2 regions of the Paenibacillus sp. FSL M7-0896 genome follow, and region 1 is predicted to be linked to the other one. Evidence: a T-box and tRNA genes for the amino acid it is inferred to sense, from the RefSeq annotation. Region 1 holds a T-box; the other holds one or more tRNA genes.
The links. The T-box of region 1 lies ahead of pheS (phenylalanine--tRNA ligase subunit alpha). A T-box ahead of a tRNA ligase gene usually reads a tRNA of that ligase, here a tRNA-Phe.
Positions count from the first base shown of each region.

Region 2: it has a tRNA-Phe gene. The T-box ahead of pheS (phenylalanine--tRNA ligase subunit alpha) is inferred to sense a tRNA for this amino acid. The anticodon was not compared.

Region 1 covers NZ_CP150250.1:1,643,656-1,659,491, forward strand. The annotation lists gene MKY12_RS06890 (MFS transporter) at 1-1,225, shown strand, start outside; gene pulA (type I pullulanase) at 1,493-3,892, shown strand; gene MKY12_RS06900 (sensor domain-containing diguanylate cyclase) at 4,001-5,605, opposite strand; gene MKY12_RS06905 (ABC transporter permease) at 6,134-7,306, opposite strand; gene MKY12_RS06910 (ABC transporter ATP-binding protein) at 7,303-8,004, opposite strand; gene MKY12_RS06915 (efflux RND transporter periplasmic adaptor subunit) at 8,001-9,428, opposite strand; gene MKY12_RS06920 (hypothetical protein) at 9,425-11,971, opposite strand; T-box leader at 12,192-12,468, shown strand; gene pheS (phenylalanine--tRNA ligase subunit alpha) at 12,528-13,562, shown strand; gene pheT (phenylalanine--tRNA ligase subunit beta) at 13,906-15,836, shown strand, end outside.
Region 2 covers NZ_CP150250.1:7,480,913-7,496,748, forward strand. The annotation lists gene MKY12_RS32580 (UDP-N-acetylglucosamine 1-carboxyvinyltransferase) at 1-999, shown strand, start outside; gene rho (transcription termination factor Rho) at 1,146-2,504, shown strand; gene MKY12_RS32590 (radical SAM protein) at 2,530-3,807, shown strand; gene rpmE (50S ribosomal protein L31) at 3,933-4,130, shown strand; RNA gene ffs (signal recognition particle sRNA large type) at 4,178-4,446, shown strand; gene dnaX (DNA polymerase III subunit gamma/tau) at 4,661-6,430, shown strand; gene MKY12_RS32610 (YbaB/EbfC family nucleoid-associated protein) at 6,480-6,791, shown strand; gene recR (recombination mediator RecR) at 6,828-7,427, shown strand; gene MKY12_RS32620 (DUF2508 family protein) at 7,631-7,897, shown strand; gene MKY12_RS32625 (pro-sigmaK processing inhibitor BofA family protein) at 7,926-8,192, shown strand; rRNA gene MKY12_RS32630 (16S ribosomal RNA) at 8,496-10,056, shown strand; rRNA gene rrf (5S ribosomal RNA) at 10,181-10,297, shown strand; tRNA gene MKY12_RS32640 (tRNA-Ile) at 10,345-10,421, shown strand; tRNA gene MKY12_RS32645 (tRNA-Ala) at 10,518-10,593, shown strand; rRNA gene MKY12_RS32650 (23S ribosomal RNA) at 10,797-13,724, shown strand; tRNA gene MKY12_RS32655 (tRNA-Ser) at 13,805-13,896, shown strand; tRNA gene MKY12_RS32660 (tRNA-Met) at 13,921-13,997, shown strand; tRNA gene MKY12_RS32665 (tRNA-Val) at 14,007-14,082, shown strand; tRNA gene MKY12_RS32670 (tRNA-Thr) at 14,117-14,192, shown strand; tRNA gene MKY12_RS32675 (tRNA-Asp) at 14,211-14,288, shown strand; tRNA gene MKY12_RS32680 (tRNA-Phe) at 14,426-14,501, shown strand; tRNA gene MKY12_RS32685 (tRNA-Tyr) at 14,506-14,588, shown strand; tRNA gene MKY12_RS32690 (tRNA-Lys) at 14,600-14,672, shown strand; gene MKY12_RS32695 (helix-turn-helix domain-containing protein) at 14,838-15,836, shown strand, end outside.

The sequences.
Region 1 (15,836 bases):
ACAGATTTATTTGATCCATGTGTTTATGTTGTCGCTTGCCGCCAGTACGATATTCACAACCTACAGTATTTATTATGTAGTTGACCTTAAGCTGAACCCGCTTCAGCTTGTGCTGATTGGAACGGTGCTGGAGATAACGGTGCTTGTGTTCGAGGGAATCACCGGAGTGGTCGCTGATACCTATAGCCGCAGACTGTCCGTCATTATTGCCGTGTTCGTTCTGGGGAGTGCCTTTGTCCTCGAAGGGAGTATTGTCTGGATCATGCATCCGGCTTCCCTGTTGCCTGCCTTCGGCTGGCTGCTGATCTCCCAGATGCTGTACGGGATCGGCTGGACCTTCCTGAGCGGAGCGGATACCGCATGGATCATGGATGAGCTTGAGGAGGAGCAGGCTGGAAGAATCTTTATGCGCTCCAAAATCTTCTCTTTAAGCGCCTCTCTGCTAGGCATTGCGGTCAGCGTAGGGTTATCCCAGGTTGCGTCTAATCTCCCTTTTCTGGCGGGTGGAGTCATCTATTTCGTCCTGGGGTTCATATTGATCCGGCACATGAAGGAGACGGGGTTCATACGCCGGGAGCGTGCGCCGCGTTCCTCCGCTATCCGTGAGCTGGGCAAGACCTGGGTCGGCGGCATCTCTATCCTGAGGCATCATCCGCTGCTCCTGCTGCTGACGGTTGTAACTTTATTCAGCGGTGCTGCGTCTGAAGGATATGATCGCCTATGGCCAGTCTTTCTTATGAACGAAGTCGGGTTCCCGGAGATTGGAGTCTCGATGGCGGCCGGCTTCGGGCTGATCAGTGCGGCGACGACTCTACTGGGTGTGCTGGCTGTCTATATGGCCGGGACAATCATTGATTTGCAAAAGGAACGTCAAGTAGCGGCCGCCTTGTTCCTCCTGACCTCCGTCCGTGCCGGCTGCATTATAATGGTGGCACTTGCGCCTAATTTCTACTGGGCTATCGGGGCGGTACTGCTCCTGGGGGTGGTCGCTTCGGTCAGCGACCCGATCTATACCACCTGGCTGAACACGAAGCTGCCATCCCGGAACCGGGCTACACTCTTGTCGATGATCAGCCAGTCCGATGCCCTGGGCCAGAGTGCAGGCGGTCCGGTTGTAGGATATATCGGAAGCCGGATCTCTATCAGAGCTTCGCTGCTGTCGGCGGGCTTCCTGCTGCTACCTGTGATTGCGTTATATGGCAAGGTGCTGCGGAAGCGGTCATGATGTTTTGGAACTTCATTAGCTTAATTCCCCGGCGATCCATGCCGATATAGGATATATCCGGTGACACAATTCAACCCTTAACCCAGACCTGTGAACATAGTGTTACATATTATATAATGAACCCTATGTAGTAATTCCGGCGTCATCCGCTTGCAGAGCTGTGCAAGTACAAAGTATTAGTTAAGGAGAATGTGGACATAGCTTGATAGTAATAGAATGATAGTTCTCCGGGAGTATTACGGATGAGCGTAGGGATGGTGAATAGCAATGAGCAGCAATTATATACAAGCAGAACAAGAAATCGATACCTATCAAGGCAATGACCTCGGCTTGACCTACACAGCGGAATACTGTGTATTCAAAGTCTGGGCGCCAACAGCCTTCACAGTGTCGCTCGTATTATATGCAACAGGCGGAAACGGGCTGACCCCGCAGACCGCAGATTACAAGGACAGCGGCAAAATTCTTAGTATGGAGCGCGCTGAGGGCGGAGTATGGACGATCCAGGTTTCCGGTAACCTCAAGGGGAAATATTATATGTACCGCGCCGTATTTGCGGACGGGTCGATTAATGAAGCGGCCGATCCTTACGCTACGGCTGTATCGGCCAATGGAACACGCACAGCCATTGTGGATTTGTCCGAGACAGACCCGGACGGCTGGGAGAGCGATGCCTCTCCGGTGCTGCCGCATCCGGCAGATGCAGTAATCTATGAGCTGCATGTCCGCGATTTCTCGTCAGACCCTAGCTCCGGTCTGACGTATAAGGGGAAATTCAAGGCCTTCACCGAGACCGGCCTGCGGGATGAGGCGGGTCATCTGCTGGGCATTGATCATCTGGCTGAGCTGGGCATCACGCATGTTCATTTGCTGCCAGTATTCGATTATCAGACGGTGGATGAGCTGGGCAAGCCAGGGGAAGAACCGGCATCCTCCATCTTCACAGACTATAACTGGGGCTACGACCCCCAGCACTATAATGTGCCGGAAGGCTCCTACAGCACAGACCCGGCTAACCCGCTAGCCCGTATCCGGGAATTCAAGGAGCTGGTCCAGGCGCTGCACAGCAGCGGCATCTCGGTGATTATGGATGTGGTCTACAATCATACCTACGGCTTCCAGAAGGGCCCCTTCCAGCCGCTGGTGCCGGACTATTACTACCGTCATGATCAGAGCGGCCGGCTCTCTAACGGCTCGGGCGTCGGCAATGAGCTGGCTACAGAACGGCCGATGGTCCGCAAGTATATTAAGGATTCCCTAATCTACTGGGCTAAGGAGTACCATATTGACGGGTTCCGCTTCGATCTGATGGGGCTGATGGACAGCGTGACCATGCGCGAGATTACCGAGGAGCTGCGGCTGGAGATTAATCCGGGGCTGCTGATCTATGGTGAACCGTGGACTGGCGGCGACTCGCCGCTTGCCTCCAAGACGCTGAAGGGCGTGCAGCGCGGCAAAGGCTACGCCGTCTTCAACGACAACTTCCGCGCAGCCATCAAGGGAGACAGCGACGGCTGGGGCAAAGGCTTCGTGACCGGGGAATACGGCAAGGAAGGTGCGATCGCGTCCGGAGTGAGCGGGGCGATTCATGAATTCACCGATGCGCCTACAGAGACTGTGAACTATGTAACCGCACATGATAATCTCAACCTGTGGGACAAAATTCTGGCTTCCCGGGGACTTCGCGGGGAAGCCGGACTGCCGGAGCTTGAGGGCGGCAAGCTGCGGGGCGGCGGAGATCTCAAGGCCGCACTAGAGCAGGCGAATCCGTATGTGGGAGTAGATCCCGAGAATGTGCTGGATAATGAGACAGTACGCCGTTCGTTGCTGGCTAATGGAATCATTCTGACCTCGCAGGGAATTCCGTTCCTTCATGCAGGGGATGAGCTGCTGCGCAGCAAATACGGAGATCATAACAGCTACCGCAGCCCGGACTGTATCAATGCGATCCGCTGGGAGAACAAAAGCAAATTCATTGCAGTATTTCAGTATTACAAAGGTCTGATTGAGCTGCGCCGGACACATCCGGCCTTCCGCCTGCACGGACGCCAGGAGATTGAACGCAGTCTGGAGTTCCTGCGCTGTGACAGCGGAATCGTTGCCTACAGACTGAAGGATCACGCCGGCGGAGATCCATGGAATAATATCGTGGTGATCTATAATGCCAATGTGGAGCCGGTCACCCAGTGCCTCCCGGAGACCTCCGGCTGCTGGAACATCGTAGTCGATCATACCCATGCCGGACCGGAGGCCTTCCGGCAAACGGAGAACGGCAGTGTTGAGGTTGCCGGACTGTCGATGATGGTGCTCTATGATAAATACGGAGAGCCTGAGCCGAGATCGAAGATTGTGGAAGTTCATTATGACCGCCCGGACGGCGATTACCGGGGCTGGAATCTCTGGGTGTGGGGTACAGGCATTCAGGATGGGCAACGGGACTTCCAGCACATGGAGGAAGGTCATGCCGTAGCACGGATTGAAGTGCTGCCGGGGACCTCCACGATAGGCTACATCCTCCGGCTGAACGATTGGGAGGAGAAAGACGGCACCGCTGACCGCTTCATCGACTGCTCGGGCAGCGGGGAGCAGGTTATCAAGGTGACGGTTCGGGAGCGTAGTCCGGAGCATAGGACAGAGCTGGCTGATCCGCTGCCGCAGACCAGCTAGAACATAAGAAGAGCTGATTAGTTCCTCCCCCAGGGATGGAACCAATCAGCTCTTTTTGGCTAAGAGTTATTAAAGAAGCCTTAGTATAGGAATGAGCTTCCGCTGGTGCTAGTTCCGCTGATCGCTGTACTTCTTATCCACATGCTCGCTGTACAGATTAGCCTCATTGCCGCCATGGTTCTTGGAGCGGTACATCGCCAGATCGGCGGCACGGAGCAGCTCGTTGATGCTGCTGCCGTGCTGCGGGTACAGGGCCACGCCAATGCTGGCAGAGGTGTGGAAGCTGGAGCCCTGGTTGATAGACCAGGATTTGTTGAACAGCTGGAGCAGACGGTTCAGCAGCTCGTCCAGCATTTGCGGGCTGGTGAACCGGTGCAGCACCACCGCGAATTCATCTCCGCCGATCCGGAACGCCTGGCCGGAGCCCTTCACGGTCTGCTGCAGCTCCCGGGAGAGCAGCTGCAGGAATTCATCTCCGGCCAGATGGCCGAGCGTATCGTTCAGCTGCTTGAAGCGGTCGCAGTCCAGCAGCGCCACGGCGATCTCCTGCCGGCGCTCCTCGGGCTGGTTGATCAGGTTCTCCATGTACATTTTGAAATGGGCACGGTTGGGAATCGCGGTCAGATGATCATAGAAGGCCAGCTTGTGCAGGCGCTCCTCATATTGCTTGCGCTGGGTAATCTCACGCGAGACCAGCATGAACTGTGCCGGGAAATTGCGGCTGCCCGCAATCGGGGTAACCTTGGTCTCCAGCCACACCCAGTGCCCTTCGGCCGAACGCATGCGCAGCTCGGATATTCTCGGTGAAGACTGCACCACACTCTTGAGCTTGGCCCAGGAGATTTCGGCTTCACGGATATAGTTGGAGAGCGGTGCCCCTTTGCTGGGCACATAGCCCAGTGCAGTTGCATGGGAAGGCGAGGCATACAGGATCAGACCGTTCGGATCTGTCAGCACAATGAAGTCGGACATCGTCTCACCGATCAGCTGGTAGAGCGATTGCTCGTCTTGCATTTCGTTCTGCAGGGAGATCAGTCTGCGGCTGAGATAGATGATGACCATAACAAGCAGGAACAGAAATACAGAGTAGACGGCGAACAGGGAGCTTTTGAGATTATTGAACTCTGTCATCACTTGGCTTGCATAGGTGTCGATCTTGTCCTCTGCCTGATTCAAGCTTTCCCGTACTTCATTCAGCTCCGTATGTATGGTGAGAGCAGAATAAGAGGCGGGATTCCAGCTCTTCTGAACCCGCTGCGAGATCAGCTCCCGGCCGTTATCCCTCCACACGGTAAGCGTGGTTCCGAAGTGATCCAACTCGTTCCTCAGCTCGTCCAGCAGCAGCTCGCTCTGCTTCATTCCATTGAACGGGCTCTTCACAGCATCCAGATTGTAGCGGGCGGTATTGACCCGCTGCAGCGCCTGGGCATTATTGTCCTCGAATTCCTGCGACAGCGTACTGCGCTGCGCGCTGGTCAGCGCCCCGCCGACTGTGGTCTGAAGCGCAAGGGCTGCCTGATAGAGATCGCGGTCGGCGTTCAGAATGAGCTCGGAATTCTGGTAGACGTCACTGTACAGGGAATCGGATAATTTGTTCATCGTATGATTCAGAATCAGCAGGGAGGCCACACTGATCCCAACCAGAAGAACGGTGATGGATGTGAATAATATAATCAGTCTGCGTGTACTTTTGTTTTCCGAAAAAACTGCCACTGTCATCCTCTCCCCGCACAGAACTTTTGCAAATCTCATGGGTGTAGCTTTGGTGCATGCGAAACTTATCCTTATGCGGAATATGGCTTCTTGCAGGCATGTAAGAGAGTATACGTTAGCGAGTCCTAGAAAGCAGGGGAAGAAGGAGGCAATAGAAAGAATAACTTCCGGTTAGATCGCGGTTTCTTTTCACCAGTATATAGGACATCCCTTAAGCAGAGCAATTGCTGAAAAAATAATAAGCCCCGTCAGCTTCCGCTGCGGATGACAGGCCGTGAAGCACACCCTGGAGCCGGAGGGGAAACAGTGGAGACATATCCGTTACAGCCGATACAAAGAACTATTATGTATACCCTACTACTATGTACAAGGTATTCTGACCTTTGAGTCCTATTACCCACTTTTGCTGCAAACGATACCCCTTTGGTATCAATTGTGCATTAAAAATAAAACAGGAAAATCCGCCAGCCCAGGGATCTGAGACTGGCGGATTGAAAAGCTGATGATAACGCAGCGTCTAGGATGGCGCTACTCGTTGCGCAGCGCATAGATCGGGCGCATTCTTGCAGCCTTGCTTGCAGGAATCATTCCGAATACGACACCGATGATCAAGGAGAATGAAAAGGAGATCAGGACCATATTCCAGGAAGGCGCCACATTCAAGGTGGTATAGTTACCGACAGCCCAGCTGGCGCCAAGTCCCAGTGCGACTCCGATTAGGCCTCCGGTTCCGCTTAAGACTACGGACTCGATCATGAACTGCATCATAATGTTCTTTTTCTTGGCCCCGATGGCCTTGCGGATGCCAATCTCTCTGGTTCGCTCATTGACCGAGACAATCATAATGTTCATAATCCCTATCCCGCCTACAAATAGGGAGATACCGGCGATACCGCCAAGTGCCATGGACAGAGTGGCGCTGGTTTCATTTACCGTTTCCAGCATCTCCCGGGAATCAAAGACAGAGTAGGCGTTCTCGGCGGCATTGAATTTGGCATCAAGGCTGGCCTCCAGCCTGGTTTTGACAGCATCCACATTGTCATTGGAAGTGGTTGTGATCGTAATGGAGCGGATTCCCCTGCTCTGCAGGAACCGTTCGGCTGTAGAGATGGGGATCAGCAGCTTCTCATCGCTTGAACCCACGCTGGTGGAGCCTTTACTCTCCAGCAGCCCGACGATCTTGAAGCTGCTTCCGTTGATCTGTACCTTTTGGCCTACAGGATTATTTGTACCGAACAGATCCTCTGCCGTATCTGATCCGATTAACGCAACCTTTTGCCGGTATTCTGTATCCATCTCAAGCAGAAATCTTCCGGATTGCACATGGAAATCCTGGACCTCTTCGTAAGCAGGTGTAATGCCTTCAACGGATACGGAAACGTTCTCGGTACCGTGCTTGGCGGTAACGTTCCCGGAGATTACCGGGGATACATTGTCCACCCCTTCAATCTCACCCAGAGCCAGGGCCTCCTCGTAGGTTAGCGATGTGGTGGCTCCGCGGCCCATAATGTTGACGGTCAGCTGGTTGGTGCCCAGGGAGCTTAGGGACTCTGTAATCTGTGAGGTGGTGCCCTGACCCACAGCGACAAGTGCAATGACGGAGGATACCCCGATAATAATGCCCAGCATGGTAAGAAAGGCTCTTATTTTACTGCTGAGGATACTTTTGAAGGCCATTTTCATACTCTGGTACAGCATCATGAGGGCACCACCTTCCGATCCTCTACAAGATCCCCATCCTGAATCCGGATCACCCGTTTGGCCTGCTCGGCAATCTCCAGGTCATGCGTGATCAGAATAATGGTATGCCCCTGTACGTTAAGCTCCTTAATCATCTCCAGAACCTCCTTGCCTGTCTTGGAGTCCAGCGCTCCGGTTGGCTCATCGGCAAGCAGAATCGGTGGGGTTCCGGCAAGGGCGCGGGCAATAGCCACACGCTGCTGCTGGCCTCCGGACAGCTCGGAGGGACGATGATTCATTCTGCTCTCCAGGCCTACCCGGACCAGGGCACTGCGGGCAATCTCTCTGCGCTCCCTATGGGACATTCCACGATAGATCAAGGGCAGCTCCACATTCTCTACCGCTGATAACTTCGGCAATAGATTAAAGTTTTGAAATATAAAGCCAATCTTTTCGTTGCGGATCTGGGCCAGCCTGTTGTCAGACAGCTTGCGGATCTCCTGGCCGTCCAGGAAATAATCGCCTTCATTGGCGACATCGAGGCAGCCCAGCATGTTCATCAGGGTGGACTTACCTGACCCTGACGGACCGATGATCGCAACGAATTCACCGTGATTAATGCTGAAGCTCAGGCTCTTCAGAACCGTCATCGATTCTCCGGCCATCGTGTAGCTGTGCTGCATCTTCTCAACCCGGATCAGCGGCTCTGGTGCGGTCATCGTCCGCCACCGCCTCCGCCGAAGCCTCCGCCGCTGCCACCTCCGCCGAAGCCGCCGCCCCCGCCGGGAAAGCCACCGCTCCCGCCGGTCATTCCTCCGCCGCTGAAGCCGCCCATACCACCCATACCGCCTTGCTGCGGGGAGGTGGCATTGCCTGAGGAGATCACGGTCGGGAGGATTACTTCATCCCCTTCACTTAAGCCGCTGACGATTTCGATGCTGCTCTCATTGTGGATACCAACCTCTACAGCTATCCGTTTCATGCCTGAGGCGAAACCGGCTGCACCTTTGCTTCCGGCTGCTCTGCCGGGGAACTCCGCGCCAGCAGGGAACTCTCCAGACGGAAGTTCACCGCCCTGGAATTCTCTGCCGCCGCGGGCGCCTGTGCCTCGGGTACCCGCTTCACTACCGGAGGGTTCACCGTCCGCTGCAGCGCCAGCAGGGGGCTTGGAGTCAGCAGCATCTCTGTCTGTTGTGTTAGCTTGCTCATCCCCGGTTCCCGGCACATTGACGAAGGATTTCCCGTTTATCTTCGTTACAGCTTCGATGGGAACGGTCAGAATATCCTTTTTCTCTTCGATCGTAACCGCCACCTCCGCAGACATGCCGATAAGCACACCCTCCGAGTTATTTAATCCTACAGTGACGTTGAACAGGGAGACGCCATTAGAGGAGGTCCCTTCTTTGGCGATATCTATAACTTTACCGGTAAAAGATTTGTCCTCAAGGGCATCCAGTGTAATGGTAGAGGCTTGATTCAGCTTGATTTTGGGGATGTCCAGCTCGTCTACCTGCACGGTTACGCTTAGATTCACGTAGTCGGTCATGGTGAACAGCTCTGTACCATTCTGGGCCTGCTCACCGTCCGTAATATTCACGGCAGTGATCGTTCCATCGATCGGAGCGGTCAGCGGATCAGGCGGAGCCATATCTTCATGGATGGCAGCGATGGATTCCTGTCCGTCCACGATATCGCTATTGGCTTTATCAATGGCTTTTTTTGCCGATTCCAGCTCTTCCTCTGTCGCGTTATTCATAGCCAGCGTCTTGTAGCTCTCCTGTTTATTCTCCAGCTCCGTCTTGAGATTCTCCAGTGACTTGGTGGCTTCCTTCAGCTTATCGTCCAGATCGCCCGCAACAAATGTGATCAGCACAGCACCTTTTTTAACAACATCGCCTTTCTTAACCATGACCGTATCGACCTTCCCGGCTTCTTTGGTACGGATGCTCTCGCTGTTGATCGCCGATACTGCACCTGAACCCGAGACACCCACCAGGATATCCCCCTTACTGGCAACTGCCGTATTCAGCGGAGCGGCATTGATCTGCCGGTTCTGATCCGGCCAGAGCTTATAGCCCGTAATCCCTGCAATAGCAACGAGGACTATCGCTGAAGCGATAATGATGATCTTCTTCTTATTCATTGTGCAGCTCCTTCGGGGGAAGAGGTGGTTGCTTTGGCGGTAACCTCAAGGGAATAGGCCTGGCTGGCGAGCTCTGTCCGTACTCCCTGGAATTCATCGTAGAATTTAAGGGCATAGGTGCCGGAGCTGAGGTTTTTGAACAGGACGCTGGATAGAGTCGTTGAATAAGAGTTGTTGGTTCCCAGTGTCAAGTCGGTTCCCAGCGTCAGTGCTTTCTCGTGAGACTGTCCATAAGGATCGATAACCTGAAGGATGAGCTTATGCTGGTAAGCACCTGTCTGGTAGGTAGTATCCTGATTGAGATTGTAATTGAACGTCACAGCAATGCTGCTTGCGCCCTTCGTGAGTTCCCCTGTAGAGCTGGTAACTGCCAGTGTATAAGGGAAAAGTGGAACGGAAGCCAGATTGGTCAGAGGCGTAACCTCTGCCGGTGTCAGTGTCAGCGCTGCCGTATTGACGTATCCCGTCGCAGCCGTTCCTGCGGCAGTCAGCTTGCCATCCGCAATCGACTGGCTGATATACAGCTCAAGACCTGCGGTGTCCAGGGTGGCCGGGACTTTCGCCCAGAAGGTAACCAGTGTTTTGCCTTCAGGGCTGGTCGACAGCTCGGACTGGTTGACAGTCGCTTCAAAATATTGCCCGTCAGCAGTCCTGAACTGTGCGTACAGACGGGCCAGATCTGCCTGCCGGACTTCTTCGCTGTTCATTTCCACTTCGCTGTACACCAGGTTCGAGCCGGTTCCTGTATACAGGAGGGTGGAGCGCTCCTTCACGGTGGCTTTTTTGCCGGTGGCGGTGATCTTGAAGGCTTCCCCTGCAGCCACCGGAGCTACACTCTTAACGGTGCTGTCGCTTGTGCTGAGCGAGAGGAACTGCGACACCTCTGTACCCTTGGTCTCCTGGAGGATGAGCTTGATTTGTCTGACCTCCAGGGTATATGGAATATGGCCTTGAACCGTGATCTGAGTGCTGGCACCCGGGGCAAGCACCGAAGAGCTGTTGTCCGTATAAGTCTGCGAAGAGGAACTGAGATCCTTCTGATCCGCCAGGAGTACGCCGGTAAGAGCAGGTAAGGTAATGGATTTGGACGTTGCATTGCGTATCGTTAGTACAGCCTGTACCAGATCCTCGCTGCCCCAAGGCAGACGCAGCAGCGAGTCCAGAGAGACAGCGAAGGTGCCATAGGTATTGGTTACACTGGTCTCAGAGGCGAGATGAATCTGTCTCTCAGGCGTATAAGGGATGCGGAAATAGGCCACAGGCAGCGTTACTTTATCCGCGCTGGCTGCAGGAGCGATCATTCGCAGCTCCAGCGAATTCTGAGCCAGCTCCAGCGGAACACTGGCGCTCAGCTCAATCAGCTTTTCTTCCAGCGGCTTCAGGGTCAGGCTGCTCAAGGCAGTGGCCGTCACCGGGAAGCTATAGCCTTCCGCCGACTTGACGTTAAGCTCATAAGCAGGCAAAGTAACGGCTGTGCTGCCGGTATTCTTCACCCGGAGCTGATAGCTCCAGACACCATTCCCGTTATCCGCATGCACACTTGCCTTCAGCAGCTGCAAGTCCACCAGATTGCTGTCGATGGAGACCTTTTTGGTATAGCCCGCCGCTACAGTGAAATCTGCAGTTACCGCAGCCGGAAGTGCGTAGGAAGAGACAGGCAGGTACAGCTTGAGTCCTTCATCCAGCTTGGCAATCTGCAGCGTCATCTTGCTGAGATTCATGTAGGAGGGGATCTCGGTCATATAATAGAGCGTCTTCTTCTCCTGAGGCTGAAGCTTGAATTCGGAGCTGCTGTCATCCAGCGTAAGCGTGAAGACAGAGCCGCCCGAGGATTTCAGGTACAAGGTATAGCCCGGATCTGTAAGCACTTTGGTACCCAGATTGGTTAGGCTAAGCCCGACCTTGGCATAGACTTTGCCGTTATATTTGTAGATTTGCACGGATTCGGCTTTGGTGCCGGCAGTAATGCCGCCGAGTTCAACCTTTCGGGTCTCCCCTGTAAGCGAGGACAGAGAATAATTGGAAGGAATCGTGAACGTGCCTATACGCTGTTCATAATTAGCGGCGCTGAAATTCCAGCCGTAGATGTTGATTTTGAGTCCTTTGACTGAGGCGGCGGTTCCAATATTCGCATAGTATGTAAGACTGGTGCTTTGTTTAGCAGGGATTTTCTTGACCGCACTGTCTGCGCTGACCGGAATTCCCTTAATGATGCTGCCGCCCGCAGTTACAATTTTGGAGAAATAGTCCGCCAGATTGACGCTGCTGCCGGCAGTGTTGGTATAGGTAAGCGTGTAGGTGAGAATATTACCGCCGGTTTGGCTCTGAATCCCTACATGGCTCAGCTTCACCTGAAGCGCGGTACCGAGCTTGAGCGCACTTAGACCGTTAAGTGTGGAGACTTCCGTGACCGCGCTTGCTGCTGTGGCAGCCGTTGAACCGGATGAAGCGGCATAGGCCGCGGTTCCCGGGCTTCCAGCGGTTTGACTTGCGGCAAATGTGCTGAGCAGCAGCAGAACAAATGCTTTTTTTCGTGTAAGCATGTAATTTCCTCCTTGTGTGATCTCTTAAGGGAAAATATCAACATTGACTGAATGTCCGCTGAAAAAAGAGCAGTCAAACCGCGCTGAAGCTTAAAAGGAGCTTAAAAAAAGATAAAAAATAAGCGGAATTTGTGCGGCTTGTCAAACTGGCTGTTTTTGCATATAATAGATGGGCATATCTTCCCAAGTGGAGGATCGAAGTGCAGAGGTTATAATCCGCATACATGCAATGATGGAGAAGAGTACGCAGTGCCTGGCTTACAGGGAGGAAGCGCCGCAGATTGAGAGCGTTTCTAAGAGAGCAGAGCTGCCGAAGTTCACTCCGGAGCAGTTCCCTGAATGTGCTTGAAGAGCGCTAGTAGGGGGGACCGGCCGCAGACCGTTATTTCTGTATAAAGTGAGACAGGTCTTTGCCGCACCGAAAGAGGGAATAGTGCTCTTAAGGGAAGCGTACGGCCGTCTAACAAGGGTGGTACCACGGTCTTTTCGTCCCTTTACCGGGAGGAAAGGCCTTTTTTTGTTGAACAATACGAGATTTGAGGGGGCAGTACAAGCCATGAAAGACAAATTGGAAGCACTGAAGGCTGAGGCGCTGACGAAGCTGCAGGCGGTAAACGATCCGCAGATTCTGAATGAGCTGCGCGTCAAATACCTTGGCAAAAAAGGCGAGCTGACAGAGGTTCTGCGCGGTATGGGCGGATTAAGCGCGGAAGAGCGTCCGGTGATCGGCCAGGTGGCCAATCTGGTGCGCAGCGCCATTGAAGAGGTGATCAGCGCCAAGCAGGAGCTGTTCCAGCAGCAGGAGACAGAGAGCCGCCTGAATGCGGAGAAGGTCGATGTAACCCTGCCGGGCCGCGGCCTGCCGCAGGGCGGGATTCATCCGCTGAGCCGGGTGCTCCAGGAGATCGAGGATATCTTCATCGGCATGGGCTTCCGGATCGCTGAAGGGCCGGAGGTGGAGACGGACTATTACAACTTCGAGGCGCTGAACCTGCCGAAGAACCATCCGGCCCGGGACATGCAGGATTCCTTCTATATCACGGATGATATTCTGATGCGTACCCAGACCTCGCCGGTACAGGTGCGTACCATGCAAGCGGCGAACGGGGAGTCTCCGGTCAAAATCATCTGTCCCGGCAAAGTCTTCCGCCGCGACGATGACGATGCGACCCACTCCTTCCAGTTCCATCAGATTGAAGGCCTGGTCATCGGCCGCAATATCCGCATGAGCGACCTGAAGGGTACTCTGCAGCAGTTCACCAAGGAGATGTTCGGACCTAGCGCGGGTATCCGTCTGCGCCCCAGCTTCTTCCCGTTCACCGAGCCTAGCGTTGAGGTGGATGTGAACTGCTTCAAATGCGGCGGCAGCGGCTGCCGTCTCTGTAAGCAGAGCGGCTGGCTGGAGATTCTCGGCGCCGGTATGGTGCACCCGAATGTGCTGCGGATGGGCGGATACGATCCGGAAGTTTACAGCGGCTTCGCGTTCGGCATGGGTGCGGAACGGATCGCGATGCTGAAATACGGCATCGATGACATCCGCTACTTCTACACGAATGATATGGGCTTTGTGAAGCAGTTCAAGGGTATTTAGGGATTTGGCGGTTGTGTGTGGGGGCGTTGGACGGATATTGTTAAGCCGGAGGGATGACGGCAGTGCTAATTAAATGACTGCGATTGAAGGACCGGAGGGGAATTTTGGAACTGTAGGAGCGGTAGCGTCCGCCTTTGTGTTTGGATTTTTACCGCGAGAAGCGGTTCTAATCAGGAAATCCAAACACAACAGCGGCCGGAAGTCCAAATATTCTCTGTAGGAACACTGCAATGCAGAATTTTCTTGCGCGAAGTTGACGTGGGCTTGTTTATATCCGCTTCCGCTCCCCAGCACAACCGGCATGGAGATCAATACATCTGAAACAAAAAGGAAGTGTGCGATTATGAAAGTATCAACCGCCTGGCTGGCCGATTATATATCGCTGGAAGGAGTGACCGCTGATCAACTGGCGGACAAAATCACCACCGCCGGCATCGAGATTGACGGAATAGAACGCCGCAACAAAGGGATCTCCGGGATTGTGACCGGCTACGTGAAATCCAAAGAAAAGCACCCGGACGCCGATAAGCTGAATATCTGTATCGTCGATGCCGGGCAGGGCGAGGATCTGCAGATCGTCTGCGGAGCGAAGAATGTCGCAGCGGGCCAGAAGGTTCCGGTCGCGCTGGTAGGTGCCAAGCTGCCGGGCCTGGAGATCAAAAAAGCCAAGCTGCGCGGCGTGCTGTCGCAGGGGATGATCTGCTCGGCCAAAGAGCTGGGCCTGAACGACAAGCTGCTGCCCAAAGAGCTGCAGGAGGGCATTCTCGTGCTGCCGGAACAGACCGAGGTGGGCCAGGATATTCTCAAGGTGCTTGGACTGAATGACGAAATTCTTGATTTCGATCTAACGCCGAACCGTTCCGACTGCCTGAGCATGATCGGTGCCGCTTATGAGGTAAGCGCGGTACTGGGCCGTGAGCTGAAGCTGGCTGATCCGGCGGCAGAGCTCGTGGAAACGGGCGGGAAGGCTGCGGACTCCATCACGGTTACCATTGAGGATGAGGCATTCTGCAGCCATTATGCCGTGCGTTATATTGCCGGAGTGAAGACCGCGCCGTCCCCGCTGTGGATTCAGAACCGCCTGATGGCGGCCGGGGTACGTCCGATTAACAATATCGTGGACATCACCAACTACGTGATGCTGGAATACGGGCAGCCGTTGCATGCATTTGACGGCGGGCAGCTCCAGGGAGGAACCATCGGTGTACGGTTTGCCCGTGAAGGGGAAGGACTGGTTACCCTTGACGGACAAGAGCGCAAGCTTGCACCGCAGATGCTGGTCATTGCCGACGGCTCAGGCGCAATTGGCCTGGCCGGAGTGATGGGCGGACTGTCTACAGAGGTTACCGCAGACACCGTTAATATCGTACTGGAATCAGCCAAATTCGATGGCGGAACGGTACGCAAGACCTCGCGTCAGCTCGGTCTGCGCTCGGAAGCGTCCCAGCGGTTCGAGAAGGAAGTTGACCCGAATGCGGTCATCCCTGCGCTTAACCGCGCGGCTGCACTGATTGCCCGGTATGCCGGAGGAACGGTGCATGAAGGGATTGTCCAGGCCGGCAGCGCCGCTGCTCAGGAGAAGGTGCTGAACTTATCGCTGGAGAAGCTGAACCGCTATCTCGGGACAGATCTGTCATTGCTGGAAGTGAAGACCCTGTTCGGACGTCTGCACTTCAAGTGCGGTGATGCGGCTCAGGGAATCGTCGAGGTCGAGGTGCCGACACGGCGCGGAGACATTACGCAGGATGTGGATCTGATTGAAGAGATCGCCCGCTTGTACGGCTACGACAACATCCCGACCACCCTGATCGAAGGCACAACAACACCGGGCGCGCTTACCAGACAGCAATCTCTGCGCCGCGAGCTGCGCCGCATGCTCTCGCTGGGCGGATATCAGGAGGTTATGGGCTATTCCTTCATCCAGCCGGAGCAGAGCAGGCTCTTCCCTATGCTGGCGGAAGGCAAGCAGTCTGTGAAGCTGGCGATGCCGATGAGCGAGGAGCGCAGCGTGCTGCGTACCAGCCTGCTGCCGCAGCTGCTGGAGATTGCCCTCTACAATACGAACCGCCGCCAAGGCGATCTGGCGTTATTCGAAATCGGCAACGTCTTCTTCACGGAGGAGGAAGTCCTTACCCGCCAGCCGAGCGAGCTGCCGGTGCTGGGGCTGCTGCTGAGCGGTACGCGTGCAGCCAAGCAGTGGAACGTGGCTGCTGAGCCGGTGGATTTCTTCGACCTTAAGGGTGCGCTGGAGACTGTATTTGCACATCTGGGCCT
Region 2 (15,836 bases), 1.9 Mb from region 1:
GGACCGGTGAAGAAGCTCCGGGCCTCTTATTATATGATGGGCGCACTTTTGGGCCGGTTTAAGGAAGCGACCATTGGATTACCCGGCGGCTGTAATTTTGAGCCCCGTCCGATTGACCAGCATATCAAAGGCTTTGAGGCGCTTGGTGCGACTGTTACCAATGACCATGGTTCGATTCACCTGTATGCCAAAGAACTGCGCGGTGCCAAGATCTATCTGGATGTATCCAGTGTCGGCGCCACTATTAACATTATGCTCGCGGCCTCCCGTGCCAAAGGCTCTACAATTATTGAAAATGCGGCTAAAGAGCCTGAGATTATAGATGTAGCTACCCTGCTCAACTCCATGGGCGCTGTTATTAAGGGCGCCGGTACCGAAACAATCCGGATTGAAGGCGTAGACGAAATGCACGGTTGCCGTCATTCGATTATTCCTGACCGTATTCAGGCTGGAACTTACATGATTGCCGCAGCGGCTACGCGGGGCAATGTCTTAATTGATAACGTGATTCCCAAGCATCTGGAGGCGCTCACTGCCAAGCTGCTGGAAATGGGAGTTGACATAGAAGAACTGGATGAGAGTATCCGGGTGATCGGCAAGGCCAAGTACCAGCACGCGGATGTCAAGGCGCTGATCTATCCCGGTTTCGCGACCGATCTGCAATCTCCAATGACGAGCATGCTGACTCAGGCTGAAGGCGTTAGCGTCCTGAGCGATTTCGTCTACAGTAACCGGTTCAAGCATGTTCCTGAATTGGTCCGCATGGGCGCTAAGATTCGTGTAGAGGGACGTTCCGCTATCATTGAAGGGGGCCGGCTCAATGCAGCCAAGGTGAAGGCTGCCGACCTCCGTGCAGGCGCAGCGCTGGTGATTGCCGGTCTTACTGTTGAAGAAGGTATCACCGAAGTGACAGGTGTAGAGTATATTGACCGCGGTTATGACAACCTCGTAAGTAATCTTCGCAGTCTGGGAGCCGATGTCTGGCGCGAGAACGAATAATGAGAATACCCGGATTGGCAAGGGCAGAAATTGGCTGCTTAAATGCATATCTCCTTCCAATTCGGGTAATCCTATCCTAATAAGCATTTTCATAGACTCATAGTTTAGAACTCATCATACACAAATTGAATAGGTGGTTATAGCACATGGATCTTCAAATTTCCGATCTGGAAGAAATGAAGCTTACCGATCTGTATAAGCTCGCCAAGAAATACCAGATTCCTTATTACGGAACGCTTAAGAAGCGGGAGTTAATCTTCGCTATTCTTAGAGCACAGGCAGAGCAGAGCGGTCTAATGTTTATGGAAGGCGTGCTTGAGATTCTGCCGGAAGGCTATGGCTTCCTTCGGCCGATTAACTACTTGCCGAGTGCGGAGGATATCTATATCTCTGCATCGCAGATCCGCAAGTTCGACCTTAGAAGCGGTGACCTGGTCTCCGGGAAATGCCGGACGCCGAAGGAGAACGAACGCTATTTCGGACTCTTGCAGGTGAATGCCGTCAACGGCGAGAACCCGGCAACTGCAGCTGAACGGTTACATTTTCCGGCGCTTACGCCGCTTTATCCGCAAGATAAGCTGCCGCTCGAAACATCCCCAACTCATTTATCGACCCGTATCATGGATTTGCTTGCTCCTGTAGGTCTGGGACAGCGCGGTTTGATTGTAGCACCTCCCAAAGCAGGGAAGACGCTCCTCCTCAAAGAAATTGCCAACAGTATCTCTACGAACAATCCCGAGATTGCACTGTTTGTTCTGCTGATCGATGAACGTCCCGAGGAAGTAACGGATATGCAGCGTTCGGTAAAAGGTGAGGTAGTGGCTTCGACATTTGATGAGCTGCCGGAGAATCATATTAAAGTGGCAGAGCTTGTGCTTCAGCGCGCGCTGCGTCTGGTAGAGCACAAGAAGGATGTCGTTATTCTGCTGGATAGCATTACCCGTCTTGCCCGTGCCTACAATCTCGTAGTTCCGCCATCCGGCCGGACACTTAGCGGAGGGATTGATCCTGCCGCGTTCCATCGGCCTAAGCGCTTCTTCGGTTCCGCACGTAACGTGGAGGAGGGCGGCAGCTTAACTATTCTTGCCACCGCACTGATTGATACCGGCTCACGGATGGATGATATTATTTATGAGGAATTCAAGGGTACAGGGAACATGGAGCTCCATCTGGACCGCAAGCTGGCTGAACGCCGGATCTTCCCGGCAATTGATATCCGCCGTTCGGGTACGCGCCGTGAAGAAGTATTGCTTAGCAAGGAAGAGCTGGATACCATCTGGTCAATCCGTAAAAATATGAATGAATCCTATGACTTCGTAGAAGGATTCCTGAAGAAGCTGCGTGACAGCAAGACGAATGCGGAGTTCCTGGCCTCCTTCGATGTGGCTGGAGGCAAGGATTCCTCGTCAGCAAGCGGTACGGCCAGCAAAGGCGGTACCTCGAACAGCGGCTCGTCTGCCCGCCGCACCACGCGTCCCAAGGCGCCTACTGTGCCGACTACCTGAGAATAGATAACAAGAGGAGAATAACATGTATTTGGTATATGCCGATGAACAAGGAAACGTATATGATCATCCCGAGCTGTATGCCCTGGCCCGCAGTGGCGATATGATCGTTGAGATACTGGAGGAAGAGCTGGTTCCGCTGCCTGAGGGGGCCACGCTGGTCGGGCTCCCGAGCACCCGTGCGATTGGGATGAATCCGGAGACCGGTGAGATGCTGCCCCTGCCGGCAGGTTCGCAGGCTGTCGGAGCCTTGCTGCCGCAGGGATACACCCGCCTGTGCCTTCCCGGTTACGTCAAGATAGACAAGACCTACAAGCTTCCGCTCTTCGGATATTCCGCTGTAGTATGGAAGGACGGCGGATTCTATGTGGCGGCTGATCTTACGGATGATCCGGAGCAGTGGAACCCGCTTAACTGCGACCGGGACGATGTGAAGAACGGTGTGGGCGAACTGACTGCCAAATACCCGGAGAACCGTCTGTATAATCACTTGTCCAACTGCGCGCTGGAATATGAATGCTTAACCTCGTCCAATACCTTCCTCGGCCGCTGGGAAGGCGCTGTTCCGGTCTCATACTCCTGCAACGCCGGCTGCTTCGGTTGTATCTCTGAACAGCCCGATGACAGCGGGTTTGTGTCCCCGCAGACACGGATGAGCTTCCGTCCGGCAGTGAACGAAGTATCGCAAGTGATGCTGGAGCACCTGAAGACGCCGGAATCCATTGTCAGCTTTGGACAGGGCTGTGAAGGTGAGCCTTCTACGCAGGCGAAGCTGATTATTGAATCTATCCGTGAAGTCCGGTCCATTACGGATATGGGCTATATCAATATTAACACCAATGCCGGCTTAAGCGATCATATCCGCGGCATTGTCGATGCCGGTCTTGATCTGATGCGGGTTAGTACCATCAGTGCGCTGGATGACCATTATAACGCCTATTACAAGCCTCGCGGGTATACGCTGGCTAACGTGGAGAAGTCGCTGAAGTACGCTGCCTCACAAGGCGTATACACCTCCATTAACTATTTGATTTTCCCGGGGGTTACAGACCGTGAGGAAGAGATTGAAGCGATGGTGGAGTTCGTCAGACGTACAGATCTTAAGCTCATTCAGATGCGTAATCTCAATATTGACCCGGAGAGCTATCTGGAGCTTATTCCCCCTGCACGGGGTGAGATCCTTGGCATGAAGACCATGCTGGAGATCTTCCGTGAGGAGCTCCCGGAGGTTGTGATTGGTTCCTTTACCCATGTCCCCCCTGCTGAGCTGGCCCGTGCCAAGCAGCGCAGAGTGCAGCTTTAGGCCTTATTATTTTAAGAATGGCAGGCCTATTGCAGAGCCTGGGCCTTGCATGCTAGAATGTAGCTTGCGTAATCATATAACTCTAGGCCCGCATGAGGCTTAGGGCGTGAGAGGTGAGATTTCATATGCAAACAACTATTCAACCCAAGTACAATGTAACGAAGGTAACCTGCGCTTGCGGTAACACGTTTGAAGCCGGCTCGACAGTACAGGAGCTTCGCGTCGAAATTTGCTCAAGCTGTCACCCGTTCTTCACCGGTAAGCAGAAGTTCCTGGATGCCGGCGGCCGTGTGGACAGATTCAAGAAGAAATACGGTGTCTAATATTGCATAGTTGATTTTTGCCTGTCCGTAAGCTATACTTATCTTCGCCGTGCTAGACGGGGAGGTAGCGGTGCCCTGTAACTCGCAATCCGCTGTAGCGAGGTTGAATTCCTGTTAGAGGTGCTGTCGATGTGAGGCCTTGGTTCCTATGGGCTGTGTTGACGGTTGGGTCCTCCGCAATGAGTGCTTGTGAACCTGGTCAGGTCCGGAAGGAAGCAGCCATAAGCGAGTTTGCTCTTGTGCCGGAGGGTGGCCTAGCCCGAGCAGTTTTGTAGGGTTACCGCTTGGATCGCAGCCATCAATAACAGGTGCACGGTTTAAATAAGGATGATGATAGCGTCTTTGCTACAAGCAAAGATGCTTTTTGTTTTTCTAGGTATCCTAGGTTATGAGATATTATTCCCGCTCTGGCTAATATCCTTACCTTTCGGACGGTGAGCCGCTTCTGCTTGGTCAAAGACTTGGGAATATAGTATAATAAATTAGCGACAAATGCCGGAAAGCGGCAGCCTGAGAGAGGGTAATGCATAGTGGAACATATCGCGCTGTACCGTGCCTGGCGGCCGCAGTCGTTTCAAGATATGGTAGGGCAGCAGCATATTATCCAGACGCTGCAGAATGCGATCCGTGAACAACGGGTTTCGCATGCCTATCTGTTCAGCGGACCGCGGGGAACCGGTAAGACGAGTGCGGCCAAGGTATTGGCCAAGGCAGTCAATTGCGAGCGGGGCCCGGGTCCTGAGCCCTGCAATGAATGTCCGTCCTGCCTGCGGATTACGGCAGGCAACATCATGGACGTTCAGGAGATTGATGCGGCATCCAACCGGGGCGTTGAAGAGATTCGCGATCTGCGGGATAAGGTGAAATATGCACCTACCGAAGTACGCCGTAAAGTGTATATTATTGATGAAGTGCATATGCTGACAACAGAGGCATTCAATGCTCTGCTGAAGACGCTCGAAGAGCCTCCGCAGCATGTGATGTTTATACTGGCGACTACCGAGCCGCACAAGCTTCCGGCTACGATTATCTCGCGTTGCCAGCGGTTTGACTTCCGCCGGGTCTCACTGGAGGAACAGACGGGCCGCCTGACCGAGATTTGCCAGAAGGAAGGCATTACAGCAGATGCAGATGCGCTCCAGTATATCGCCCGCCTGTCTGACGGGGGAATGCGGGATGCGCTCAGCATCCTGGATCAGATCTCATCCTTTACAGATGGGAATGTGACCTATCAGCAGGTGCTGGGAATGACCGGGGGCATCCCCTCCGAGCAGTTCGCGCGTCTGGCGAATGCTATTCTTGAGAGTGACATGGGGCAGCTGCTGGAGCTTGTGGAGCAGATGATGCATGAGGGTAAGAGCGCAGATAAGTGCCTGGAGAATCTTCTGTATTATTTCCGCGATTTACTGATGATCAAGATGGTGCCTGGAGCGGATCAGCTAACGGACCGCGTGCTGAATCCGGCAGATTTCCGCGACATGGCTAAGGCCTTTACCCGCGACCGCTTATTCCTGATTGTGGAGACGCTGAGCCGTTATCTGGGGGAGATGAAGTATGCTACACATCCGCAGACCATATTCGAGGTAGCGCTGATGAAGCTGTGCAGCGGTCCGCAGGATGCTACTGCTCCTTCTGTAGGCGATCCGGCAGTGAATGCAGCCGCAACTGCAGCTGCAAATGGTTCTCCGCAGGTACAGTCCGGTGAGCTGGATCAGCTCAGAGCGCAGATTGCCGCGCTGGAGAAGAAGCTGGAGCAGGCTATTCAAGCCGGCGGAGTTGCCGGCGGCGGGCGTGAGCAGGCAGCGCAGCGCACTGCCCCGCCAAGCGCTCCGCGCGTATCCTCGGCCTCTAAGCTTCCCCCGCAGCTGGATAAGTTTATTGCGGGTAAGGACAGTCCTGATTTTAGCGCGGTCTATAAGCAGTGGAGTCTTGTTCTTCAGGGTGTGAAGGAAGAGAAGGTCACGGTACATGCGTGGTTTGTGGACGGTGAGCCGGTAGCGGTGATGGAAGATGCCGTGCTGGTTGCTTTTAAGAATACCATTCACCGGGATACTACCGAGAAGCCTGCGAACCGGCAGGTCATCGAGAACGTAATGAATGCCAAGCTGGGTAAGCCATTCCGGCTGGTAACTATGATGATGCGTGACTGGAATGAAGCTGCGACGAAATCCGCGGCTTCGGCCGGAACAGAGGAGCTGCGTCTGGAGCATGAGCACGAGAGCGGCGAAGGCAAGTCCGAACCATGGATTGATGAGGCGATCCAGCTCTTTGGAGAAGACCTTGTTGTCATAAAAGAATAAGGATTCAGCTATCAGCGCGAAGATGCGCATCCCAAAGGAGAGATGATCTATGAATAATATGAACCAAATGATGAAGCAGGTTAAAAAAATGCAGGAGCAGATGCTCAAAGCCCAGGAAGAGCTGGGCAGCAAGACAATTGAAGGTTCTTCCGGAGGCGGCGTGGTTACCGTTCAGGTGAACGGACACAAGAAATTGCTGTCCATTCAGATCAAACCGGAGGTTGTAGATCCGGAGGATATCGAAATGCTGCAGGATCTGGTGATCACTGCTGTTAATGATGCTCTTACCCAGGCAGAAGAGTTGGCGAACAACGATATGGGTAAATTCACAGGCGGAATGAAGATTCCTGGCTTGTTCTAGGCTTACTCCACTCCCTGCCAAAGGAGAACCGATACTTTGTATTATCCAGAACCGCTAGCCAAGCTAATAGAAGCTTTTACACGTTTGCCCGGGATTGGCCCGAAGACAGCTGCCCGGCTGGCCTTTCATGTGTTGAACATGAAGGAGGACGAGGTGATTGATTTCGCCAAAGCCCTGGTCAGCGTCAAGCGTAATCTTCATTATTGCTCGGTCTGCTGCAACATAACGGATACCGACCCGTGCCGGATCTGCCAGGACAAAACCCGCGATGCTTCGGTAATCTGTGTGGTTCAGGACTCGAAGGATCTGGTGGCTATCGAACGAACCAAGGAATTTGGCGGCTATTATCATGTGCTCCAGGGTGCAATTTCGCCGATGGAAGGCATAGGGCCGGATGATATAAGGCTGAAGGAGCTGCTGACCAGACTCAGCGATGAGCGGGTGAAGGAGCTGATTATGGCTACCAACCCCAACATTGAAGGGGAAGCCACTGCCATGTATATCTCGCGTCTTGTCCGTCCCTTTGAGATCAAGATCACCAGGATAGCCCATGGCTTGCCTGTAGGCGGCGATCTTGAGTATGCGGATGAGGTAACCCTGTCGAAGGCACTGGAAGGCCGTCGTGAGCTGTTCTGAGTGTTGTGCTGTTGTATTATAAGTGTAGGGAGCCCTCGGGCTCCTTTTTTGATTTTCTGAAGAAGCGCTCATATTCTGCTAAAAGTTCTGCTAAGCTCCCTCTCCCGGTTCTAAGTTTGTCCCTATTCCGATATGTATGAGATTAACGGGTGTGAATCACCGGTTGCATCTGCAGTTATTCATATATCTTAGGAGGGATTGCAATGGGTTGGTGGAGTACCAAGTGGCTGAGCGGGAATACGGATAAGGAAAAGGCAGTGCAGACGGAAGAGGAATGGGGGACAGTATACCAAGAGGTACGTAAAGCGCAGTCTGAATGGGAGCGGGCTTACCTGATGTTTGATGAGGCACTGGGCCAGGATCAGATTGACTATGCAATCTATATCCTGGAGGCGGCTGAGCGCAAATATCAGATACACCTTAAGGATGCCAAGCGGCTGGGGCTTAACCGGAGCCAGCTGCAAGTATGAACAGAATGAGTCAGCGAGGAGGAGAACAATGCTAAGAACTGTTGCGATGGGTGTGCTGATTATATCTGCAGCGCTGCTGGTCCTGATTGTATTCAGGAAAAGACTGGGCTGGGCTTGGTTGAGTGTATTTGGAACCCATCTTATATTGGCGGCGCTCGGGATTTATATCGTTAATTTCTCAGGAGTTGTAAGCGATCTGCACATTCCGCTTAACCCTACAACCATAGGTGCTGTAACCATTCTTGGGCTGCCGGGAGTGGCGCTGTTATTGGGATTAAAATTAACTTTGTTTTAGAGGTTGACGAAGGCTCCTGATTCATGATACATTAAGTCTCGGCCCTTTGGACAGGAGATCTTCGGATCACTTGCTGGAAGCTAAAGCGAAAAAAGAAATTAAAAAAACGCTTGACTGAAACAAGGGTGCTGTGATATATTATAAAGGTCGCTGCTGAGACAAACATCAACGACAAAAGATGAGACATTGATCTTTGAAAACTGAACAACGAGTGAGTGGGAAATCACTTCGGTGAGATCCAAAAATGAGAATGTAAATTCTCGTCAGATGTTTCAAAATGAGCAATCGCTCTTTCTAAATACCAATTTGGAGAGTTTGATCCTGGCTCAGGACGAACGCTGGCGGCATGCCTAATACATGCAAGTCGAGCGGAGTTTGAGAGGAAGCTTGCTTCCTTTCAGACTTAGCGGCGGACGGGTGAGTAACACGTAGGCAACCTGCCCTCAAGCCTGGGATAACTACCGGAAACGGTAGCTAATACCGGATAATTTCTTTTTTCTCCTGAGAGAAGAATGAAAGGCGGAGCAATCTGCTGCTTGGGGATGGGCCTGCGGCGCATTAGCTAGTTGGTGGGGTAACGGCCCACCAAGGCGACGATGCGTAGCCGACCTGAGAGGGTGAACGGCCACACTGGGACTGAGACACGGCCCAGACTCCTACGGGAGGCAGCAGTAGGGAATCTTCCGCAATGGGCGCAAGCCTGACGGAGCAATGCCGCGTGAGTGATGAAGGTTTTCGGATCGTAAAGCTCTGTTGCCAGGGAAGAACGTCCGGTAGAGTAACTGCTGCCGGAGTGACGGTACCTGAGAAGAAAGCCCCGGCTAACTACGTGCCAGCAGCCGCGGTAATACGTAGGGGGCAAGCGTTGTCCGGAATTATTGGGCGTAAAGCGCGCGCAGGCGGTTATTTAAGTCTGGTGTTTAAACCTTGGGCTCAACCTGAGGTCGCACTGGAAACTGGGTGACTTGAGTACAGAAGAGGAAAGTGGAATTCCACGTGTAGCGGTGAAATGCGTAGATATGTGGAGGAACACCAGTGGCGAAGGCGACTTTCTGGGCTGTAACTGACGCTGAGGCGCGAAAGCGTGGGGAGCAAACAGGATTAGATACCCTGGTAGTCCACGCCGTAAACGATGAGTGCTAGGTGTTAGGGGTTTCGATACCCTTGGTGCCGAAGTTAACACAGTAAGCACTCCGCCTGGGGAGTACGGTCGCAAGACTGAAACTCAAAGGAATTGACGGGGACCCGCACAAGCAGTGGAGTATGTGGTTTAATTCGAAGCAACGCGAAGAACCTTACCAGGTCTTGACATCCAACTAACGAAGCAGAGATGCATCAGGTGCCCTTCGGGGAAAGTTGAGACAGGTGGTGCATGGTTGTCGTCAGCTCGTGTCGTGAGATGTTGGGTTAAGTCCCGCAACGAGCGCAACCCTTGACTTTAGTTGCCAGCAGGTGAAGCTGGGCACTCTAGAGTGACTGCCGGTGACAAACCGGAGGAAGGTGGGGATGACGTCAAATCATCATGCCCCTTATGACCTGGGCTACACACGTACTACAATGGCCGGTACAACGGGAAGCGAAGCCGCGAGGTGGAGCCAATCCCAGCAAAGCCGGTCTCAGTTCGGATTGCAGGCTGCAACTCGCCTGCATGAAGTCGGAATTGCTAGTAATCGCGGATCAGCATGCCGCGGTGAATACGTTCCCGGGTCTTGTACACACCGCCCGTCACACCACGAGAGTTTACAACACCCGAAGTCGGTGGGGTAACCCGCAAGGGAGCCAGCCGCCGAAGGTGGGGTAGATGATTGGGGTGAAGTCGTAACAAGGTAGCCGTATCGGAAGGTGCGGCTGGATCACCTCCTTTCTATGGAGAATCGTCTTCTGCAATGAAGACATTCAAATCGGAAGCTTTGCTTCCACAATAGAACCTTCGGGTTCGGACACTCACTCGTGTTCAGTTTTGAAAGAGCAAGTCTCTTTCGTATGCGTTTGGTGGCGATAGCGGAGGGGTTCCACACGTACCCATCCCGAACACGACCGTTAAGCCCTCCAGCGCCGATGGTACTTGGACCGAAGGGTCCTGGGAGAGTAGGACGCCGCCAAGCGAACAATCAATTCATTGATTGTTTCACTACTGCAAGTTTTGTTATATGGGCTTTTAGCTCAGTTGGTTAGAGCGCACCTCTGATAAGGGTGAGGTCGGTGGTTCGAGTCCACCAAGGCCCACCATATAACAATCTGGAATTGAATGGCAAGTACCGGGGTCCCCGAAAAGTAATCGGAATTAACCTCGAAGCTACACCTCACTTTTTGGGGTGATTATATGGGGCCATAGCTCAGCTGGGAGAGCGCCTGCCTTGCAAGCAGGAGGTCAGCGGTTCGATCCCGCTTGGCTCCACCAATCATGTTTTACAACAGTATATGCACATTGTCTGTTATTTCGAACATCACAGTCGTGATTGTTTCATAATAACAGCAACTTGATCCTTGAAAACTGGATACCGAAACGAATTTGCGTTTTAGAACATTCCTTTAAGCTGAACTTGTGTAAACAAGTTTCATATTAATGGCGATACTAGCGATTTTCCTTAGGGAAAACGCATTGGTTAAGCTACTAAGAGCACACGGAGGATGCCTAGGCGCCAGGAGCCGACGAAGGACGTGGCGAACAACGAAACTGCCTCGGGGAGCTGTAAGCAAGCTTTGATCCGGGGGTGTCCGAATGGGGAAACCCAGCTGTGGTAATTCGCAGTTACTCATTTCTGAATACATAGGAAATGCAGAGGCAGACCAGGGGAACTGAAACATCTAAGTACCCTGAGGAAGAGAAAACAATAGTGATTCCGTCAGTAGCGGCGAGCGAACGCGGAACAGCCTAAACCAAGGGGCTTGCCTCTTGGGGTTGTGGGACGTCTCACATGGAGTTACAAAGGAATTCAGTAGGCGAAGAGGTCTGGAAAGGCCCGCGATAGAGGTAAAAGCCCTGTAGCCTAAACTGTGTTCTCTCCGAGACGGATCCCGAGTAGTGCGGGGCACGTGAAACCCCGTATGAATCCAGCAGGACCATCTGCTAAGGCTAAATACTACCTGGCGACCGATAGTGAAACAGTACCGTGAGGGAAAGGTGAAAAGCACCCCGGAAGGGGAGTGAAATAGAACCTGAAACCGTGTGCTTACAAAAAGTCAGAGCCCTCTTTATGGGTGATGGCGTGCCTTTTGTAGAATGAACCGGCGAGTTACGTTTAACATGCAAGGTTAAGGTGAGAAGCCGGAGCCGCAGCGAAAGCGAGTCTGAATAGGGCGACTTAAGTATGTGGACGTAGACCCGAAACCGTGTGATCTACCCCTGTCCAGGGTGAAGGTGCGGTAACACGCACTGGAGGCCCGAACCCACGCATGTTGAAAAATGCGGGGATGAGGTGGGGGTAGCGGAGAAATTCCAATCGAACTCGGAGATAGCTGGTTCTCCCCGAAATAGCTTTAGGGCTAGCCTCGGTGAATGGAGTGGTGGAGGTAGAGCACTGATTGGGTGCGGGGCCCGCAAGGGTTACCAAGCTCAGTCAAACTCCGAATGCCATTTACTTCTTGCCGGGAGTCAGACAGTGAGTGCTAAGATCCATTGTCAAAAGGGAAACAGCCCAGACCATCAGCTAAGGTCCCCAAGTGTGTGTTAAGTGGGAAAGGATGTGGAGTTGCACAGACAACCAGGATGTTGGCTTAGAAGCAGCCACCATTGAAAGAGTGCGTAATAGCTCACTGGTCGAGTGACTCTGCGCCGAAAATGTAACGGGGCTAAACACACCACCGAAGCTATGGCTAGATGCTTTGCATCTGGGGTAGGGGAGCGTTGTATGTGGGTTGAAGGTGTACCGTAAGGAGCGCTGGACAGCATACAAGTGAGAATGCCGGTATGAGTAACGAAAAGATCAGTGAGAATCTGATCCGCCGAAAGCCCAAGGTTTCCTGAGGAAGGCTCGTCCGCTCAGGGTAAGTCGGGACCTAAGGCGAGGCCGACAGGCGTAGTCGAAGGACAACAGTTTGAAATTACTGTACCACCGTAATCCGCTATGAGCGATGGGGTGACGCAGGAGGGTAGTGACGCGGACTGATGGATGTCCGTCTAAGCAGTGAGGCTGGTGTGCAGGCAAATCCGCACATCGTTAAGGCTGGGCTGTGATGGGGAGCGAAAATTATAGTAGCGAAGGTCATGATCTCACACTGCCAAGAAAAGCCTCTAGCCAGGAGAAGGTGCCCGTACCGCAAACCGACACAGGTAGGCGAGAAGAGAATTCTAAGGCGCGCGGAAGAACTCTCGTTAAGGAACTCGGCAAAATGACCCCGTAACTTCGGGAGAAGGGGTGCCTCGGTAGGGTGAATAGCCCGAGGGGGCCGCAGTGAAAAGGCCCAAGCGACTGTTTAGCAAAAACACAGGTCTGTGCGAAGCCGTAAGGCGAAGTATACGGGCTGACGCCTGCCCGGTGCTGGAAGGTTAAGGGGAGCGGTTAGGAGCAATCCGAAGCTGTGAACCGAAGCCCCAGTAAACGGCGGCCGTAACTATAACGGTCCTAAGGTAGCGAAATTCCTTGTCAGGTAAATTCTGACCCGCACGAATGGCGTAACGACTTGGGCGCTGTCTCAACGAGAGATCCGGTGAAATTTTAATACCTGTGAAGATGCAGGTTACCCGCGACAAGACGGAAAGACCCCATGGAGCTTTACTGCAGCTTGATATTGAATTTGGGTACGATCTGTACAGGATAGGTGGGAGCCGTGGAGGCAGGAGCGCAAGCTTCTGCGGAGGCGCCGTTGGGATACCACCCTGATCGTATCTAGGTTCTAACCTAGTGCCCTTATCGGGTACGGGGACCGTGTCAGGCGGGCAGTTTGACTGGGGCGGTCGCCTCCTAAAGAGTAACGGAGGCGTTCAAAGGTTCCCTCAGAATGGTTGGAAATCATTCGCAGAGTGCAAAGGCATAAGGGAGCTTGACTGCGAGACCTACAAGTCGAGCAGGGACGAAAGTCGGACTTAGTGATCCGGTGGTACCGCATGGAAGGGCCATCGCTCAACGGATAAAAGCTACCCTGGGGATAACAGGCTTATCTCCCCCAAGAGTCCACATCGACGGGGAGGTTTGGCACCTCGATGTCGGCTCATCGCATCCTGGGGCTGAAGTAGGTCCCAAGGGTTGGGCTGTTCGCCCATTAAAGCGGTACGCGAGCTGGGTTCAGAACGTCGTGAGACAGTTCGGTCCCTATCTGTCGTGGGCGCAGGAAATTTGAGAGGAGCTGTCCTTAGTACGAGAGGACCGGGATGGACGTACCGCTGGTGCATCAGTTGTTCCGCCAGGAGCATGGCTGAGTAGCTACGTACGGACGGGATAAGCGCTGAAAGCATCTAAGCGTGAAGCCCCCCTCAAGATGAGATTTCCCAACATGTAAGACCCCTTGAAGACGACGAGGTAGATAGGTTGGAGGTGGAAGTGCAGCAATGCATGGAGCTGACCAATACTAATCGGTCGAGGGCTTATCCAAAAAATAATTCGCAGATTCGTTTCGGATTCAGTTTTCAGGAATCAATTTCCTGTGCGGATTTACATGGCTACCATTAATTTGGAGAGATACCCAAGTGGCTATAAGGGGACCCTCTGCTAAGGGGTTAGACTGCGTAAGCGGTGCGAGGGTTCGAATCCCTCTCTCTCCGCCATTATAAATCCAATACTTGTAGTGTGGCGGCGTAGCTCAGCTGGCTAGAGCGTACGGTTCATACCCGTGAGGTCGGGGGTTCGATCCCCTCTGCCGCTACCATACATACCCGGAGGCTTAGCTCAGCTGGGAGAGCATCTGCCTTACAAGCAGAGGGTCGGGGGTTCGAACCCCTCAGCCTCCACCATTTTTATGTTTGAAATTTTATTACCTTACACCGTGCCGGTGTAGCTCAACTGGTAGAGCAACTGACTTGTAATCAGTAGGTTGGGGGTTCAAGTCCTCTCGCCGGCACCATTTTTAAGAGCAAATTGTGGAACCGTGGTGTAGTTGGCCTAACATGCCTGCCTGTCACGCAGGAGATCGCGGGTTCGAATCCCGTCGGTTCCGCCATTTTCAATGGCATAAGGGATGAGAATTCCCTGGGTTCGTTGAAGCATAGGCATCGTAAGGAATACTTCGCAATCTCGTAACGGAGTGAAGAGTATCCCGCCCTGTTCCGACATTTTTTTGTTTTTAGGTTTGTTTATGGCTCGGTAGCTCAGTCGGTAGAGCAAAGGACTGAAAATCCTTGTGTCGGGGGTTCGATTCCCTCCCGCGCCACCATCATGGAGGCTTAGCGAAGTGGCCAAACGCATCAGACTGTAAATCTGCTCACGTACGTGTTCGGTGGTTCGAATCCATCAGCCTCCATCCCTTTTTAGGAGCCATTAGCTCAGTTGGTAGAGCACCTGACTTTTAATCAGGGTGTCGAAGGTTCGAGTCCTTCATGGCTCATCTTAAGTCAAACGGTCATCACTTTAGGGTGGTGGCCTTTTTTGTATTTTGATACATGATCCAAGTATGCTCGTAAGCGCAAATTCCGCATTTTACAGCAAAATATGATAAAATAAGCGAAAAAAGCAAAAGTGGTGGAGAATGGTGATGATGGATAGTGAGGGTTTGCGTCAAAAATTGGAGCAACTCACCGGAAAGAGGACCGGAATCAAGCAGCTGGGGAGACAGCATTCCGCTTCACTTTTTGGCATAGGTACGGATAAGGATCAGGAACTGCCGGTCATTCATGAGGGTTATCTCTGGATTCCCCTCTATGAGAATGATGGCCGTGTTACAGCAGTGTGGGTGGAGACAGAGGGGCTGTCGCCGCTGGAGCTGGAGCTGGTGAATTATGCCGGACGCAATTTTGCGGTAGCGCTGAAGGCAACCGGGTTCAAGGAAGAAGGGGAGATGGAGGCGCGGCAGCTTAGCGGCTGGCTGAATGCCCAACTGGAGCAGGAGAAGGACGATGCGGAGATCCCGGATGAAATCTCGCTGAAGGGCCGGCTGTTCGGAGATATGATTCCGTTCATGCTGGTAAGCGAGAATGTTCATAATCCGCAGATGACGTATCGCTCCTTAATGAAGCTGCTGCGCAGTTATTTCGAGAATGATGTATTGCTGGTTCCCCTGCAGGATAAGGAATGGTTAATTTTAGCCCGTAAGGAACTCCTCACAGGCGGAGATGATAAAGAGGATGAGGAAGAGAGTGCTGAGGATCTGCTGTCACAGACTTCTATGGGGCTGCATGAACTGATTGCCAGCGAGTGGGTTGGCGTCTTCCATCTGGCGGTCTCTCCAGCCATTATCCCGGTTAAAGGTCTGACAGGAGCAGTCGCCTTGCTGCGGGAGACCATTATTCTTGGCCGTATCTTCCAGGTAGGCGATTATATTCATCTGCCGTGGGAGCTGCACATGGAGCGGCTGGTTAACAGTATTCCGGATGACCGGCGGAGACAGCTGCTGGGCCAGATCGGTGATTACACGGCGGTACTGGCGGATAAGGAAATGCTGCTGACGCTGGAGAGTTTTTTTGAAATGGACTGCAATGTCAGTGAAACCGCCAAGAAGCTGTACATTCACCGCAACACGCTGCTCTACAGGCTGGACAAGATTAAACAGGAG